Regions from separate parts of the Gordonia sp. SL306 genome, predicted to be linked through region 2. Evidence: riboswitches for the same ligand, from Rfam matches in the RefSeq annotation. Region 2 holds a riboswitch; each other region holds the start of a gene.
The links. Region 2 has a riboswitch for thiamine pyrophosphate ahead of thiC (phosphomethylpyrimidine synthase ThiC). Riboswitches for the same ligand answer to the same signal wherever they lie in the genome.

Region 1: linked by a shared signal. The riboswitch ahead of OVA31_RS05595 (3-oxoacyl-ACP reductase) and the one ahead of thiC (phosphomethylpyrimidine synthase ThiC) in region 2 are both predicted to bind thiamine pyrophosphate.
Region 3: linked by a shared signal. The riboswitch ahead of thiO (glycine oxidase ThiO) and the one ahead of thiC (phosphomethylpyrimidine synthase ThiC) in region 2 are both predicted to bind thiamine pyrophosphate.

Annotation. Positions count from the first base shown of each region.
Region 1 covers NZ_CP113063.1:1,244,207-1,249,221, reverse strand. The annotation lists gene htpX (zinc metalloprotease HtpX) at 1-753, shown strand, start outside; gene OVA31_RS05595 (3-oxoacyl-ACP reductase) at 769-1,551, opposite strand; TPP riboswitch at 1,542-1,634, opposite strand; gene OVA31_RS05590 (phosphodiesterase) at 1,748-2,713, shown strand; gene OVA31_RS05585 (stealth family protein) at 2,658-4,076, opposite strand; gene OVA31_RS05580 (oxidoreductase) at 4,328-5,015, opposite strand, start outside.
Region 2 covers NZ_CP113063.1:2,983,877-2,988,891, forward strand. The annotation lists gene OVA31_RS13640 (ABC transporter family substrate-binding protein) at 1-972, shown strand, start outside; gene thiD (bifunctional hydroxymethylpyrimidine kinase/phosphomethylpyrimidine kinase) at 1,266-2,120, opposite strand; gene thiC (phosphomethylpyrimidine synthase ThiC) at 2,117-3,787, opposite strand; TPP riboswitch at 3,777-3,891, opposite strand; gene OVA31_RS13655 (GNAT family N-acetyltransferase) at 4,119-4,466, shown strand; gene OVA31_RS13660 (siderophore-interacting protein) at 4,554-5,015, shown strand, end outside.
Region 3 covers NZ_CP113063.1:1,884,147-1,889,161, reverse strand. The annotation lists gene OVA31_RS08630 (hypothetical protein) at 1-147, opposite strand, end outside; gene OVA31_RS08625 (NUDIX hydrolase) at 497-979, shown strand; gene OVA31_RS08620 (hypothetical protein) at 954-1,361, opposite strand; gene thiE (thiamine phosphate synthase) at 1,669-2,349, opposite strand; TPP riboswitch at 2,369-2,482, shown strand; gene thiO (glycine oxidase ThiO) at 2,451-3,566, shown strand; gene thiS (sulfur carrier protein ThiS) at 3,563-3,760, shown strand; gene OVA31_RS08600 (thiazole synthase) at 3,774-4,538, shown strand; gene OVA31_RS08595 (DUF1330 domain-containing protein) at 4,693-4,983, opposite strand.

The DNA.
Region 1 (5,015 bases), 1.7 Mb from region 2:
CTGGCGGCAGTCGGCATGAATGCCTACGTCTATTTCAACTCGGCGAAGCTCGCGCTGCGGTCGATGCACGCGCAGCCGGTGACCGAGGTCGAGGCTCCGGTGCTGTACCGGATCGTCCGCGAGCTCGCGACGACGGCCCGCCAGCCGATGCCGGCGCTCTACATCAGCCCGACCGAGTCGCCGAACGCGTTCGCCACCGGCCGCAATCCCAAGAACGCCGCCGTCTGCTGCACCGCGGGCATCATGCGTCTGCTCGACGAGCGGGAACTGCGCGCGGTGCTCGGCCACGAGCTGTCGCACGTCTACAACCGCGACATCCTGATCTCGTCGGTGGCCGGTGCGATGGCGTCGGTCATCACCGGCCTGGCGAACTTCGCGTTCTTCTTCGGCGGCGGTAACCGCGACGGGAACGGACCCGGCATCCTGGGCGTGCTGATGATCAGCCTGCTCGGGCCGCTGGCGGCCTCGTTGATCAAGATGTCGGTGTCCCGCTCGCGTGAGTACCAGGCCGACGAGTCGGGCGCGGAACTCACCGGCGATCCGCTGGCCCTGGCCTCGGCATTGGCAAAGATCAGCGGCGGGATCGATCAGGCGCCGCTGCCACCGGACCCGAAGATCGAGTCGCAGTCGCACATGATGATCGCCAACCCGTTCCGAGGCGGGAACGTCGCGAAGATGTTCTCGTCCCACCCGCCGACACCCGACCGCATCGCACGGTTGCAGGAGATGGCGAGGCGTTCGGGCCGAGGGTGAACGGCGCCCGTAGCGCTAGTCCTTGACCAATCCGCCGTCGACGACAAGGTTCTGACCGGTGACCGCCCGCGACCACGGCGACGCGAAAAACAGTACGGCATCGGCGAATTCGTCGGGTGTCGTGACTGTTCGCAGGGGCGTGCCCGCGGCGATGGCGTCGAAGACCGCAGTCGGGGTGGCGGCGCTGGCATCGGTGGTGCGCAAGAGTCCACCGGACACCATGTTGACGGCGATGCCGTCGGGACCCAGGTCCGCGGAGGGCGTTCGGGTCAGTGCGAGAAGTGCGGCCTTCGCGGCGGTGTAGTCGTGATAGGGGACGACGGGATTCTGCACCAGGTTGGTGCCGATGTTGACGATGCGGCCGAATCCGGCCGACCGCATGTCGCCGAGGACCGCCTGCGTGGTGTTGAGCGCGGCCGCGACGGTTCCCCGGAACTGGGCGTCGAAGGCCGGCCAGTCGATGGTGTCGGGCTTGGCGCGGTCGTCGCCGTTGAACGAGAAGTCGGCCAGCGCATTGTTGACAACGGTGCAGACCGGCGCGCCGAAGTGTTCGCGGGCCCGTGCGACGAGGTCGAACACCGCGTCGCGGTCGGTCGCATCGGCGCCCAGGGCCACCGCCCGCCCCGCGCCACCGAGTTCATCGACGAGCTCGGCCGCGGCCGAGGCGCTGCGGTGAAAATTGATGACCAGCCGGGCACCTTGTGCGGCAAAAGCTTTGGTGATCGCGGCGCCGAGGCCCCGGGCGCCGCCGGTGACCAGGACGATCTGCTCGGAGAGTGCAGGAGCGAGCGCATTCATGTGGACATCCCTTCGCCAGTGCTAACTGGACAGGTTCGGCGGGTGTGGTCTCAGCCGCCGGTGCGGCACCCCGTGTCGTGTTTCATCAGATCATGCGCCCGCGCGAGCACCCGACGCAGGCACACACGTCTAGGGTTGGACACAGGCAGGCGCCCAATCGGGCTCTGCACATCGGGCGGGCGGAAGCAGGAGACCGATGAGCAACAGGGGTCCAGACGGTATCCGGATGTCGGAGTACCCCCATCCGTCGCACCTGATCCTGCACCTGAGTGACACGCATCTGGTCGGCGATGCCGGCCCGCTGTACGGTGCGGTCGACAGCGAGGTGACACTGCGGCAGATCCTCGCCGAAGTCGAGGCTTCGCATGTGCGCCCCAATGCGCTGCTGTTCACCGGCGACCTCGCCGATCGGGGAGAGGCCGCGGCCTATCGGAAGTTGCGGTCGATTGTCGACGAAGTCGCAGAATCCATTGGTGCGCAGGTCATCTGGTCTATCGGAAACCACGATGATCGAGCGCATTTCCGGTCGGAGCTTCTCGGCGAGGCGCCCTCGGTGGCACCGATCGATCGTGTCTACGACATCGACGGTCTCCGTCTCGTCGCTCTCGACACCTCGGTGCCGGGGAGCCATCATGGCGAAATCGCCGAGGATCAACTGGAGTGGCTTGCGGCCGAACTCTCGGTGCCCGCGCCACACGGCACCATCCTGGCCATGCACCATCCGCCGGTCCCGTATGTACTCGACCTCGCGGTTCTGGTGGAGTTGCGCGACCAGCACCGACTCGCCGACGTTCTGAGGGGCAGCGACGTGCGCTCCATCCTCGCCGGCCACCTGCACTACTCGACGACCGCGATGTTTGCCGGTATTCCCGTCTCGGTCGCGTCGGCCACCTGCTACACGCAGGATCTCACCGGCCCGGCGGGGGCGTTGCGTGGCCGTAACGGAGCCCAGGGCTTCAATCTGGTGCACGTCTATCCGGAAACCGTCGTTCACTCGGTGGCCCCGGTCGGCGACTACGACACGGTCGGTGAATATGTGAGCTCGGCCGAGACCGAGCGGCGGCTGAACGAGGCGGGCGTCCGCATACCCGGCTCGAGACGGCCGCTCAGACGTCTTCCCAGGGTGCCGGGATCGGGAAGTAGTTCTGCAAGAAGTGGGTGACCTTCGTGGCGCGCACGTCCAGGTCGACATCGGGTGTGCTGCCGTCGTTGAGGCAGAAGAAGTCCATCGACCGCTTCGTCAGGAGTGAATCCATCTGTCGGAGGCCGGATTTCGACGTGGTGTCGACGTATTTGACCTTGGCTGAGCGCTGCACCACCGCGCGGCCGCTCATGAGCGCGTAATAGTGATAGAGAGAGTTGGTGACCGAGATGTTGGTCTCCGCCCGAAAGGTGCTGGCCGCGGTGGCCGCGAACTCGGCCGGGAACTTGGCCTCCATCTCCGCCATCACGCTCTTGCGCAGGGGCGTCGCCGCATGCTCGAGATGGCGGGTGGTGACCAGGCCGAACCGATCTCTGAGGAGCCCGCGATTCACCCGCGCCGAATTCTCGAATCCGCTGCGCTGATCGTTGTTGGAGCCCAGTCCGATTCGGATCGGTGCCTCGATGAACATGCTCACTCCGCCGGGGGAGAAGAACATCTGCGGGCTCACGGAACGACCGAAGAACATGTCGTCGTTGGAGTACAGGAAGTGTTCGGCGAGACCGGGAATGCGGTGCAACTGTGACTCGACCGCCTGCGAATTGTGGGTCGGCAGGACCGACGGATCTGCGAAGAACTCCTCACTGCGCACGAACGTCACCCGCGGATCATCGGAAAGCCATGCAGGTTTCGGTGAGTCCGTGGCGATGAAGATCCTCCGGATCCACGGGGCGTACATGTGGACACTGCGCAGCGCATACCGCAACTCGTCGATCTGGCGGAACCGGGCCTCGGAATCGTCACCCTCGCCGACCACGTGGCTCTGCATCCTCTTGGCGCGCTGAGCCTGCCATTCCTGCGAGGACCCGTCCACCCAGGAGAACACCAGATCGATGTCGAACGTGACGTCGGAGGCCTGGTGGGCGAACATCTTCTCGAATGTCGGCCACGTGCGCCCGAACCTCTCGACCTCGCTGCGTACCGCCTCCCGTGACGAGACCGTTCGTCGTGTCAACGAATTGGCCACGGGCAACAGGAGATCGTCGCCTGCCGTCGTCCACAATTCGATCTGCACTCCGGTCGCCGCTCCGAACGTCATGCCGCTGGCGAGGTGGACGCGTGGGCGGAACAGGCGGAACACGCGGGCTTTGCGGTGCGTCGACAACGCGCCGTCGGCGACGAGGACCGGCCTGGCCCGTCCCGCACCCACGGTCTTGGCATAGAACGGATGATCCGCGCACGCTGTGGCCAACGCCGACCTGAAGCGCTTGCGCAGCGCCCAGTCGATCGCCAGCACGGGACGTTCATCGTTCCCGCGAACCAGCAAGTAGCCGATCTCGGCCCGGTCGAGGACGTCACGCAGGAAGAGAAGATCCTCGACCATCGCTTCGTGGGGTGTGGTGCTCGTGTTCACCAATGCGAGGCGGCCGTTGAATCGGACCACATCGGGATCGCGTGGCTTGGTTTCGGCGGGGGTCGTCGCACGCACAGCGATGTGAAGGGATTCCTGCTGGGGTGCACGGAGGACGTCGATCGGGGCGGGGGAATTGGTGATGGTGGCCTTCCGGGTGCTCGCCGCAACCGCGACATCACCAGTCTAGTCCCAGGTCAGGGACTGCCCGTCGGCCCGTCGTCCTAGCGGCGGGCAGGCGCGATGCGATCGAGCACGGCGACCTCCTCGGCGGTCAGTCGGAGTCCGCCGGCCGCGACGTTCTGTTCCAGGTGGACTGGGTTGCCGGTGCCCGGAATCGCGAGCACATGGGGGCCGCGCTGCAGGGTCCATGCCAGTCGGATCTGCGCCGGGGTGGCGCCGTGCGCTTCGGCAATGGCGGCGATCTCGGCCTCGCCGGTGCTGTCGGGTCCTTCAGAGGAGGCCCAGGTTGAGGTGGCCACGGCGAAGAACGGCACGAATGCGATGCCGTGTTCGAGGCACAGCTCGAGCAGGGCGTCGTCGGCGCGGTCGGTGAGACCGTATCGGTTCTGCACACTGACCACCGGCGTGATGGTGATCGCCTCGGTCAGTTGGTCGGCCGTGATATTGGAGATGCCGATGTGGCGCAGCAGACCAGCATCACGCAGTTCGACCAGCGCGCCGAGGTGGTCGGCCAGTGACCCCTCCATCTTGTCCATGGTCGTTCCCCAGCGCAGATTGACCACGTCGAGCTGGTCGAGGCCGAGCTGACGGATGTTCTCCTCGACCTGACCGCGCAACTGGTCGGGACGTCCCATCGGCTCGAACTCGCCGTCCCTGGACTGACTCGGTCCGACCTTGGTGGTGATCACGAGATGATCCGGGTAGGGCTGCAAGGCGGTGCTGATCAAC
Region 2 (5,015 bases):
GTGGTCTTCAAGCGCAACCCGCGGTGGTGGGGCAAGCCCGGCAAACTGGATCGTCGCGTGTTCCGCCAGCTCGAAGACCAGGCCGCCATCAACGCTTTTCGCAACGGGGAGCTCGATGCGATCGGGGTCGGCAGCAAGGACTCCCGCGCCCAGGTGATCACGATGGGTGGCGTGACGATCCGGACGGCGGCCTCGCCGCAGCAGTCACTGCTGGTGGTGAACCTGGACACGCCGATCCTGGCAGACCGGCGGGTGCGCGAGGCGGTGCTTCGCGGTGTCGATCGGAACACGTTGGCACGCATCCGATTCACCGGGCTCAACTACACCGAGCCGCTGCCCGGGTCCTTACAGATGTACTCGTTCCAGCCAGGCTACGAGGACAACGTCAAGGGCGTCGTCGACTACGACCCCGACCGCGCGCGACGGCTCCTCGACGATGCAGGCTGGCGCGTTGGGGATGACGACGACGGCATCAGGACGAAAGACGGTCGGCGACTGTCGTTGACACTGCCGATCCTCTCCGATTCGCCTGCCATCCAGAATCTGGGCCGTGCATTTCAGGCCATCCTCAAGCAGATCGGGGTGGATGTGGTGATCTCCCAGCGACCGTCGTCGGACTTCTCGAAGGTCGTCGTCAACAAGGAGTTCGATCTGTTCCTGATGGGTTTCTCGTCCAGTGACCCGTTCGGGATGGCCTACCTCTGCCAGACCTGGTGCGAGGGATCGCAGCTGAACAAGGCCGGTGCCGGCTCTCCGGAACTCGATGCCGAGATCGCCCGGGTGGCACAGATCCCGGAGCCGATGGCACAGATCTCCGCAGGCAACAAGGTGGAACGGCAGGCGTTCGGCCAGTACTCCGATCTACCGCTGTTCAACGGCCCGGCGATGATCGCGGTCAAGGAGAAGCTCGCCAATTACGGCGCCGGACAGTTCTACATCGGTCCGGTGGAGGACGTGGGCTGGCAGAAGTAGCCCCGCCCCGCCGCCGACAGCAACCGCCCTCCCGCCGACAGCAACACGAATCGCGTCGACAGCAACACGAATCCCCGCCCACAGCAACACGAATCCTGCTGACAGCAACGCGCCGAGGTGTCGGAGCGATATCCGGGTTCCGTTGCGCTCTGGTGGGCACGTTGCTCTCGACGAGATTCGCGTTGCTGTCGGCGAGATTGCGGTTGCTCTCGACGCGATCCCGGTTGCTGTCGGCGAAAATTGGGTTGCTGTCGGCGGGGCGGGGCGGCGCGGGCCGTGGACAGGGTGGGCGGTCAGCGGCGGCTGACCCGCCAGAGCGGGTTCACCGGACCGTGTCCGGCGCCGAGAGGGTAGGCGGATTCGAGCCCGCGGGTGACCCATCGCTTGGCGAACGATACGGCGTCGGGCACCGAATAGCCGTGGGCGAGGGCACTCGCGATGGCGGCGGCCAAGGTGTCGCCAGCCCCGTGATCGTGGGTCGTGGCGATCCTCGGGTGGACGAACTCATGGAACTCGTCGCCGTCGAACAGCAGGTCGGGACTGTGCTCGGACGATCGCAGGTGTCCGCCCTTCACCAGAGCCCACTGCGCTCCGAGGTCATGCAGGGCCTGGGCCGCCGCGCGCTGGGACGTCGCGTCGACCACGTCGATCCCGGTGATCAGGCGGACCTCGTCGAGGTTCGGCGTGACGACCGTCGCCAGCGGGATCAGCTTCGACCGCAACGTGTCCAGGGCTTCGGTGGCCAGCAGCGGATCGCCGTGCATCGACGCGCACACCGGGTCGACGACGAGCGGGACACCGCCGTCGCGTCCGATGTCCAGGTCGATGCACGCGCCGGCCACCGCCTCAATGATCGGCGCCGACGCGAGCATGCCCGTCTTGGCTGCCCCGACCCCGATGTCGGTGACCACGCTGTGCATCTGCGCGGCGACCGTCTCCGGCTCGATTTCCTGAAATCCCTGGACTCCCAACGAGTTCTGCACGGTCACCGCGGTCACCGCCACACACGCGTGCAGGCCGAGCAACGCAAAGGTGCGCATATCGGCCTGGATGCCGGCACCGCCGCCCGAGTCCGACCCCGCGATCGTCAGGACGCGCGCCGGTGTGACACCCGGTGCGGCGGTGGGCAGTCCGAGATCGTCACTCATCTGGCGGCAGAACCTCCGGTCGTCGCCTCGAGCGGCAGGTAGACATGTTTTCCTGCCTCGACGAATTCCGCCGACTTCGCGGCCATCTCCTCGGCGATCTTGCGGTCGATGTCCTCGGCCGTCACGAGCCCGTTCTCCTCGGCGTAGGTGCGGACGTCCGCGGAGATCCGCATGGAGCAGAACTTCGGTCCGCACATCGAGCAGAAATGAGCCGTCTTGGCCGGCTCTGCGGGCATCGTCTCGTCGTGGTACTCGCGGGCGGTGTCCGGATCGAGCGCGAGGTTGAACTGATCGGTCCAACGGAACTCGAAGCGTGCCTTGGACAACGCGTCGTCACGTTCCTGCGCTCCGGGGTGGCCCTTGGCGAGGTCGGCGGAGTGGGCGGCGATTTTGTAGGTGATCACACCGACTTTCACGTCGTCGCGGTTCGGCAGTCCCAGATGCTCCTTCGGCGTGACGTAACACAGCATCGCGGTTCCGGCCTGCGCGATGAGTGCTGCGCCGATCGCCGAGGTGATGTGGTCGTAGGCGGGCGCGATGTCGGTCGCCAGCGGACCGAGTGTGTAGAACGGCGCCTCCTCGCAGAGCTCTTCCTCGAGCCGCACGTTCTCCGCGATCTTGTGCATCGGGACATGGCCGGGACCCTCGATCATCACCTGCACGCCATGCGATTTCGCGATCTTCGTCAGCTCGCCGAGCGTCCGGAGCTCGGCGAGCTGCGCCTCGTCGTTGGCGTCGGCGATCGATCCCGGCCGCAGACCGTCGCCCAGGGAGAAGGTGATGTCGTAGCGTCGGAAGATCTCGCACAGCTCGTCGTAATGGGTGTAGAGGAACGACTCCTCGTGGTGCGCGAGGCACCAGGCGGCCATGATCGATCCGCCGCGCGAGACGATGCCGGTGACCCGGCGTGCCGTCAGCGGCACATAACGCAGCAGCACTCCCGCGTGCACGGTCATGTAGTCGACGCCCTGTTCGGCCTGCTCGATCACGGTGTCGCGGTAGATCTCCCACGTCAGCTTGGTGGGGTCGCCGCTGACCTTCTCGAGCGCCTGGTAGATCGGCACGGTGCCCACCGGAACCGGCGAGTTCCGCAGGATCCACTCGCGGGTCGTGTGGATGTCCTTGCCGGTGGACAGGTCCATGATCGTGTCGGCTCCCCAGCGCGAGGCCCACACCATCTTCTCGACCTCCTCCGCGATCGAGCTGGTGACCGCGGAGTTGCCGATGTTGGCGTTCACCTTCACCGCGAACGCCTTGCCGATGATCATCGGCTCGGATTCCGGGTGACGATGGTTGGCCGGGATCACAGCTCGGCCGACGGCGACCTCGTGGCGGACGAGCTCCTCGTCGGCGCCCTCGCGAGCGGCGATGAACCGCATCTCGTCGGTGACGATGCCTGCACGTGCCCACGCGAGCTGGGTCGATGCACCGTCGATCGCTGCCGGACGGTGCCAGGAATCCCGGGTGGGTGTCAGTCCGCGCTCGACGTCGATCGTCGCGGTCGCGTCGGTGTACGGGCCGGACGTGTCGTAGACGTCGAGGTGCTCACCGTTGGTGAGTTCGATGCGCCGCTGGGGAATCCGCAGGTGATCGAGTTCGCGGTAGTGCTTACGGCTGCCCTCGATCGGACCGGTGGTCACGACGGATTCGGATACAGGTGTTCCCATGATGGCTCCCTACGCCGGCATTATCCGGACAGGTTCGGGCGGTCGGCGACCGCCTGTCGCCATCTCAGCCCCCGGTGATCGTGGGAGCCCCCGCGTTGTGCAATTGTGCGGCCGATCGGCCTATCCGACACCCTACGTGCCGACCGGCGACGGCGACCAGTGACACTCGCGCCACGGATGCTTACCAACGCGAAAAACCTTCGCCGGTTTCCCGATACCTACGGGATCGTAGGGTAGGGTGTGTGACCGGGATCACAGAACGGTTCCCGAGCTCGCTGGTGGGAAGGGGAGTCCTGTCATCGGGTTCCCTCGTGATGCGCCGGAGGGGCTCATGCAACGGAAACATCGATATCGGCCACCGCAGTCTGCGCAGGCAATCCTGCAGCAGATATCGCAGGTCGTGCACAACCCGGTCCGGGAGCGCTTCGAGCTGTGGGTGGCCGGCGACCTGGTCGGCGTCCTCGGATACAGCACCGACTGCGTGGACGGCAAACGGACGATCACCATCCTGCACACCGTTCTCTACGACGAATACACCGGTCACGGACTCGGCACGCGTCTGATGCGCGGTGCCGTCGACTACGTCCGCGCCCAAGGTGCCCGACTGCGGCCGGTGTGCTCGTTCACCAAGAGCTACCTCGACGCCCATCCCGGTCTGGTGCCGCTCGCGCCCGCGTGATCCTCCGCCTGAGGGGTGGGCGAGATAATTAGCGTAGGCTACCCTGACAGTGATTGCTGTGCTGTTCTCCGAGGAGGGGTCGTCCAGATGGCGGAAATGACGAAGACGAAGTCGCGCGGCTGGCAGGGGACCGTCCTCAAACTGCTGGGCGCTGACGATTACGAGCTCACGGTCACGAGCAACGAGAAGGTGACCGACGAGTACATCCGACTCGGGTTCACCGGGGGTGGCCTGCTCACCGACCGTCCGGTCCACCCGACCATGTGGGTCCGGATCTGGTTCGAGAACAAGCACGGCAAGCTGCATCAGCGCGCCTATACCCTGGTCGACCCGGATCCGGCGACCGATTCGTTCTACCTCGAGTTCGCGATCCACGACGGCGCGGCGACCCGCTGGGCTGAGGCCGCGGAACCCGGGGACACGATCTCGTCGACGTTCATGGGGTCCAAGTTCGCCATTCCGGAGCCCGCACCGGCCGGCTGGCTGATAGCCGGGGACACGGCCGCGTTGCCCGCGATCAACTCGCTGCTCGACGCGATCTCGGCGTCG
Region 3 (5,015 bases), 1.1 Mb from region 2:
TGGCGACTGCGCGCGCTGGCGCGCGGCGGCGACCAGATCCCGTCGGTCTGCGAGTACCTGCCGGATCGGCGGGGCGGAAGAAGTGGGTCGGATGGTCCGGCCCGCGCGGGTGAGCGCGGTCCGCATATGCGAGACGTCGCCGGTCACCTCACGGTCCTTCCGAATTCTCCATGATTCCGGCGTCGCTTTCCGCTAGTGCCGGGCATGCCGGCGTTGGGCTCACAGTCTCCACCTTGTGTGTCGCACCGGGCAGCGCACGCGTTTCAGGTACCGGGTTTTCCCGGTATCGGCGACGATTCCCTCCCGGTCGGGATCGGTGTTCCTCACCGGTTTCAACCCTAGTCCTCGTCGTCCTGACCGGCTCGACTTGAGCGGCCGTGTCCCCGGGTGATCGAGATGCCGATCCGCGCCGGCTTTCCCTGGCCTGTGTCGCGCAACTCACATACCGTGGAGAGGGTCTGGGTCACTGGGCGGGAAACCGACGGCAGGAGGCAGGGTGCGCGGAGACGGCGACGGATGGGTGATCGATCCGGACGGTTCGCGCTACTGGGGGCGCCACGGGGCGGCCGGATTGCTGTTGCGGGCACCTCTGCCGGACGGTTCCACGGCGATCCTGCTGCAGCATCGTGCGGTGTGGTCCCATCAGGGCGGGACATGGGGGCTCCCCGGCGGCGCGCGCGATTCGCACGAGAGCGCGATCGACACGGCCGTCCGCGAGGCGCATGAGGAGGCCGGTGTCGGCGGAGACGACCTGCACGTGGTTGCCGCGCTCGTCACCCATCAGGCGCCGAGCGGCTGGACGTACACCACGGTCATCGCGGATATCGACGAGCCGGTGCGCACCGTGGCCAATTTCGAATCCGCCGAACTGCGCTGGGTCCCCGAGAACGACGTGGCGGAACTGCCTCTGCACCCGGCGTTCGGGAACGCGTGGCCGGGACTGCGAGAGCGCATCAGCGCTCTCGACCCCCAGAGCTGATAGCCCCAGAGCTGATCGGGTCCCGCAACCGGTTGGCGCCGGCGATCAGAGCGTTGACGTTGGCCTCGTCGCCCGTGGCGCCGTCGCCGTAGGCCCAGCACTGCCGGTCGTCGGACTCACACAGCAGGAATGTCGTCACGGTGCCGCCGACCTCGCGTTGGTGGAGGCTGACGATCTGGATCGGCGCTCCGATGTCGTGGAGCATCGACGTCATCGCACCGATCGGTCCGACGGCGCTGGCCTGCAGTGACATGATCCGGTCGGCGAAGGCGATGGTCGCGTGGCAGGTGACCATGTCCTCTCGTCCGGTCTCGATGCGCAGCGAGCCCAGCCGGATGGCGCCGGTGGGTGCGTATCGGTCGGTGAATCCTTGCCACGTCATGTCGGCTGCCTCCTCACGCATGCCTCGGGGCAGGTCGCATCCGAATCGGCGAGCGAACGGGTCGGGCGCGAACGGATCGGGTGCATCACACGAACAGGGTTGCTGAGAAAGATGAAGGCTGTGCATCTCGTGTCTACGTTTCGGTCGAAGGAAAGATGACCGACGAGCAGAGAGCGCAACGACCCCGCAGCGGGGGGTCGGTCGATCAGACCCCGCTGCGGCGGGTTACGAGAATGCTCTTCATGCACAACATGATGTCGACAACGATAGACCCGCCCGCCGGGGCGCGGCAACCGGCTTTCGGACGTCAGCGGGTGAGCGCGGTCCGGAGCTGCGCCGCGGCGTCCCGGGCGTCGTCGGCGGCGGTGATCGCCCGGACGACCACGACGCGACCCGCACCGGCCGCCCGGGCCTCGGGCAGTCGAGCGGTGTCGATGCCGCCGATCGCGAACCACGGCTTGGGCGGATCGACGTCCGCCGCTGCCCGTACGAGATCGAGTCCCGGTGCGACCCGGCCCGGTTTGGTCGGAGTCGGCCAGCATGGTCCGACGCAGAAATAGTCGACGTCGTCGTCGACGACCGCAGCCCGCATCTGTACCTCGTCGTGGGTGGACAGCCCGATCACGACGTCGGGACCGGTGATCTGCCGGGCGCGGGCGGCGGGCAGATCACCCTGACCGACGTGCAGTACGTCGGCATCGGCGAGGACGGCGACATCGGCACGGTCGTTGACGGCGAGCAGCGCGTCGTGCCGACGCGTCACCTCGCGGAGCCTGGCGAGGACCTCGAGTTCCTCGCGGGCCTCCAGCGTGCCGAACCGCGCCTCACCGGGCGATCCCTTGTCGCGTAGCTGCACGATGTCGACACCACCGGCGAGTGCTGCGGAGACGAACTCGATCAGATCGCCACGTTCGCGCCGGGCGTCGGTGCACAGATACACCCGGGCCGATGACAGGCGGACGGATCTCGGGCCTCGAGTCGGTGTCACGGACGCAACGGTAGGCTAGACGTCGAGACACGGGAGCCCGGGGTACGACGGGCTGAGAGTGCGGGCCGAACCCCCGCTGACCGTTTGACCTGATCCGGGTAATGCCGGCGAAGGAAGGATGTCACCCCTTGAGTATCGACCGACCTGGCCCGACACTCGCCGTCGTCGGCGGCGGCGTCATCGGGCTGACGTGTGCGCTCGCCGCGGTCGACGCAGGCCACCGGGTCAGGGTCCACGATGCGGGCACCGCCGATCGGGCGGCCTGGGTGGCCGCCGGCATGCTCGGCTCCCTCGGCGAAGGTCACCCCGGCGAGGACGATCTGCTCGCGCTGTCGGCGGCATCGGTGCGACGCTGGCCGGATCTGGTGGCGCGTCTGGGCGATCCGACGGTGATGGCCGCCACCGAGTCGTTGTTCGTGGCAGCGTCGTCGGCAGACGCCGAGTATCTCGCGAACCTCGCCGAGTTCGTCTGGTCCCGCGCGCCCCGCTCGCAGGATGATCTGCGGCGGGTCGACCTCGCCGAGATCCGTCGACGCGAACCGGGACTGAGCTCACGCCTGCACAGCGGATACCTGGCGGTCGGGGAGGGCGCGGTGGACAATCGCCGGCTGCTGGCCCGACTTCGCGAGGCCCTCGTCGGGACGGGAGTGCGCTTCGTCGACGAGCGAGTGACCGATCTCGACGACGTCGACGCCGACCAGATCCTGGTCGCGGCAGGCCTGGGCACACGCTCGCTGGTCCCCGACGTGGCACTCCACGCGGCGAAGGGCGAGATCCTGCGGCTGCGTCGGACGCGATGGTCGGTGGCCCAGCCCTCCCGCGTGATCCGCGCCCGGATGCATGGTCGGCAGGTCTATCTCGTACCCCGCGACGACGGGGTCGTCGTCGGCGCAACCCAATACGAGCCGCTGGACGAGAGTGAGCCGGCGCCCGAGGTCGGTGGTGTGAGCGATCTGCTCGCCGATGCCGTCGACCTGATGCCGGGTTTGCGGACCTACCAGCTCGCCGAGGCCGCTGCGGGTCTGCGGCCCGGTACCGCCGACGGGCTGCCGATCATCCGGCGCGTCGACGACCGGGCGGTCGTGGCGACCGGGCACGGCCGCAACGGAATCCTGTTGGCGCCCTACACCGCCGACAAGGTTCTCGAACTGCTGACGGATGGATGGGTCGCTGCGGGCGAACTCGGCAGCACCACGGAAGGAGTGGAGCCATCATGACGATTGTGGTCAACGGCGAGGCGACCGATCTCGCACCCGACGCATCGATCGGGGATCTGGTCGCGAAACTGGGTCTACCCGATCGCGGGATCGCGGTCGCGATCGACGGCGAGGTGGTCCCTCGTGGCCGGTGGGATCGAGTGCTTCGCGACGACGCGAGTGTGGAGATCGTGACGGCGGTGCAGGGTGGATAGCCCGATCGCGGCCATGGCCGCCGACGCACCGTTGCGGATCGCCGACCGCGAGTTGACGTCGCGCCTGATCATGGGCACCGGCGGTGCCACCAATCTCGCTGTGCTGGAACGGGCTCTGGTGGCGTCGGGTACCGAGTTGACCACCGTGGCGCTGCGGCGGGTGAGTCCCGAGTCCCGGACCGGGATGATCGAGATGCTCCGACGTCTGGACATCGCGATCCTGCCCAACACCGCCGGCTGCCACACCACCGCCGAGGCGGTGCTGACCGCGCAACTCGCGCGCGAGGCCGTCGAAACCCATTGGGTGAAGCTCGAAGTGGTGGCCGACGAGCGCACGCTACTGCCCGATCCGATCGAATTGGTCGATGCGGCAAGGGCTCTCGTCGACGACGGATTCGCAGTGCTTGCCTACACCAACGACGATCCGGTCCTCGCCGCGCGACTGCAGGATCTCGGGGTGGCCGCCGTCATGCCGCTGGGCTCGCCGATCGGAACCGGCCTCGGCATCGCGAATCCCCACAACATCGAGATGATCGTCGAGGCGGCCCGGGTTCCGGTGGTACTTGACGCCGGTATCGGCACCGCGAGCGACGCGGCGCTGGCGATGGAACTCGGTTGTGACGCGGTGCTCCTCGCGTCGGCGGTCACCCGCGCCGACGACCCGGAGCGGATGGCGGCCGCGATGCGACACGCCGTGATCGCCGGACGGTACGCCGCAGGCGCGGGCCGGATGCCCAAGCGGTTCTGGGCCCAGGCGTCGTCGCCGGCGCGTGCGTAGCCCGTCGACCGGGCCCGATTTCTCGCCGAGCGTGCACAGATCGGCGTCCATCGTGCACAGAATCGCGTCGAGTGTGCGACTGACCACCATGCGGCGCACGGTCGGCGAGAAACTGCGCACGGTCGGCGAGAAACTGCGCCCGATGGACGGGGCGTCAGGCGGATTCGACCCGCCACATCTGCGTTTTCGCGACGCACATGTCGCGACGCCGCGCCATCGCCTGCCGGCGTGAATCCTGCATGTAGGAGTCGAAGGCCGCCTCGTCGGCGAACTCGATGATCTGGGTCTCGAGCGGATGGTCGGCATCGCCCTCGACGTTGCGTAGGCGTGTGAGCACGCGACCCCGGTGCTCGTCGACCAATCGCAGGACATCGTCCTCGTAGGCGTGCAATTCCGACTCGTGGCCGGTGACCGGCCAGAGCAGCACTGTGAACGTCGTCGCCATGGGCACACCCTATGACGACAGGCGGTGCGGAG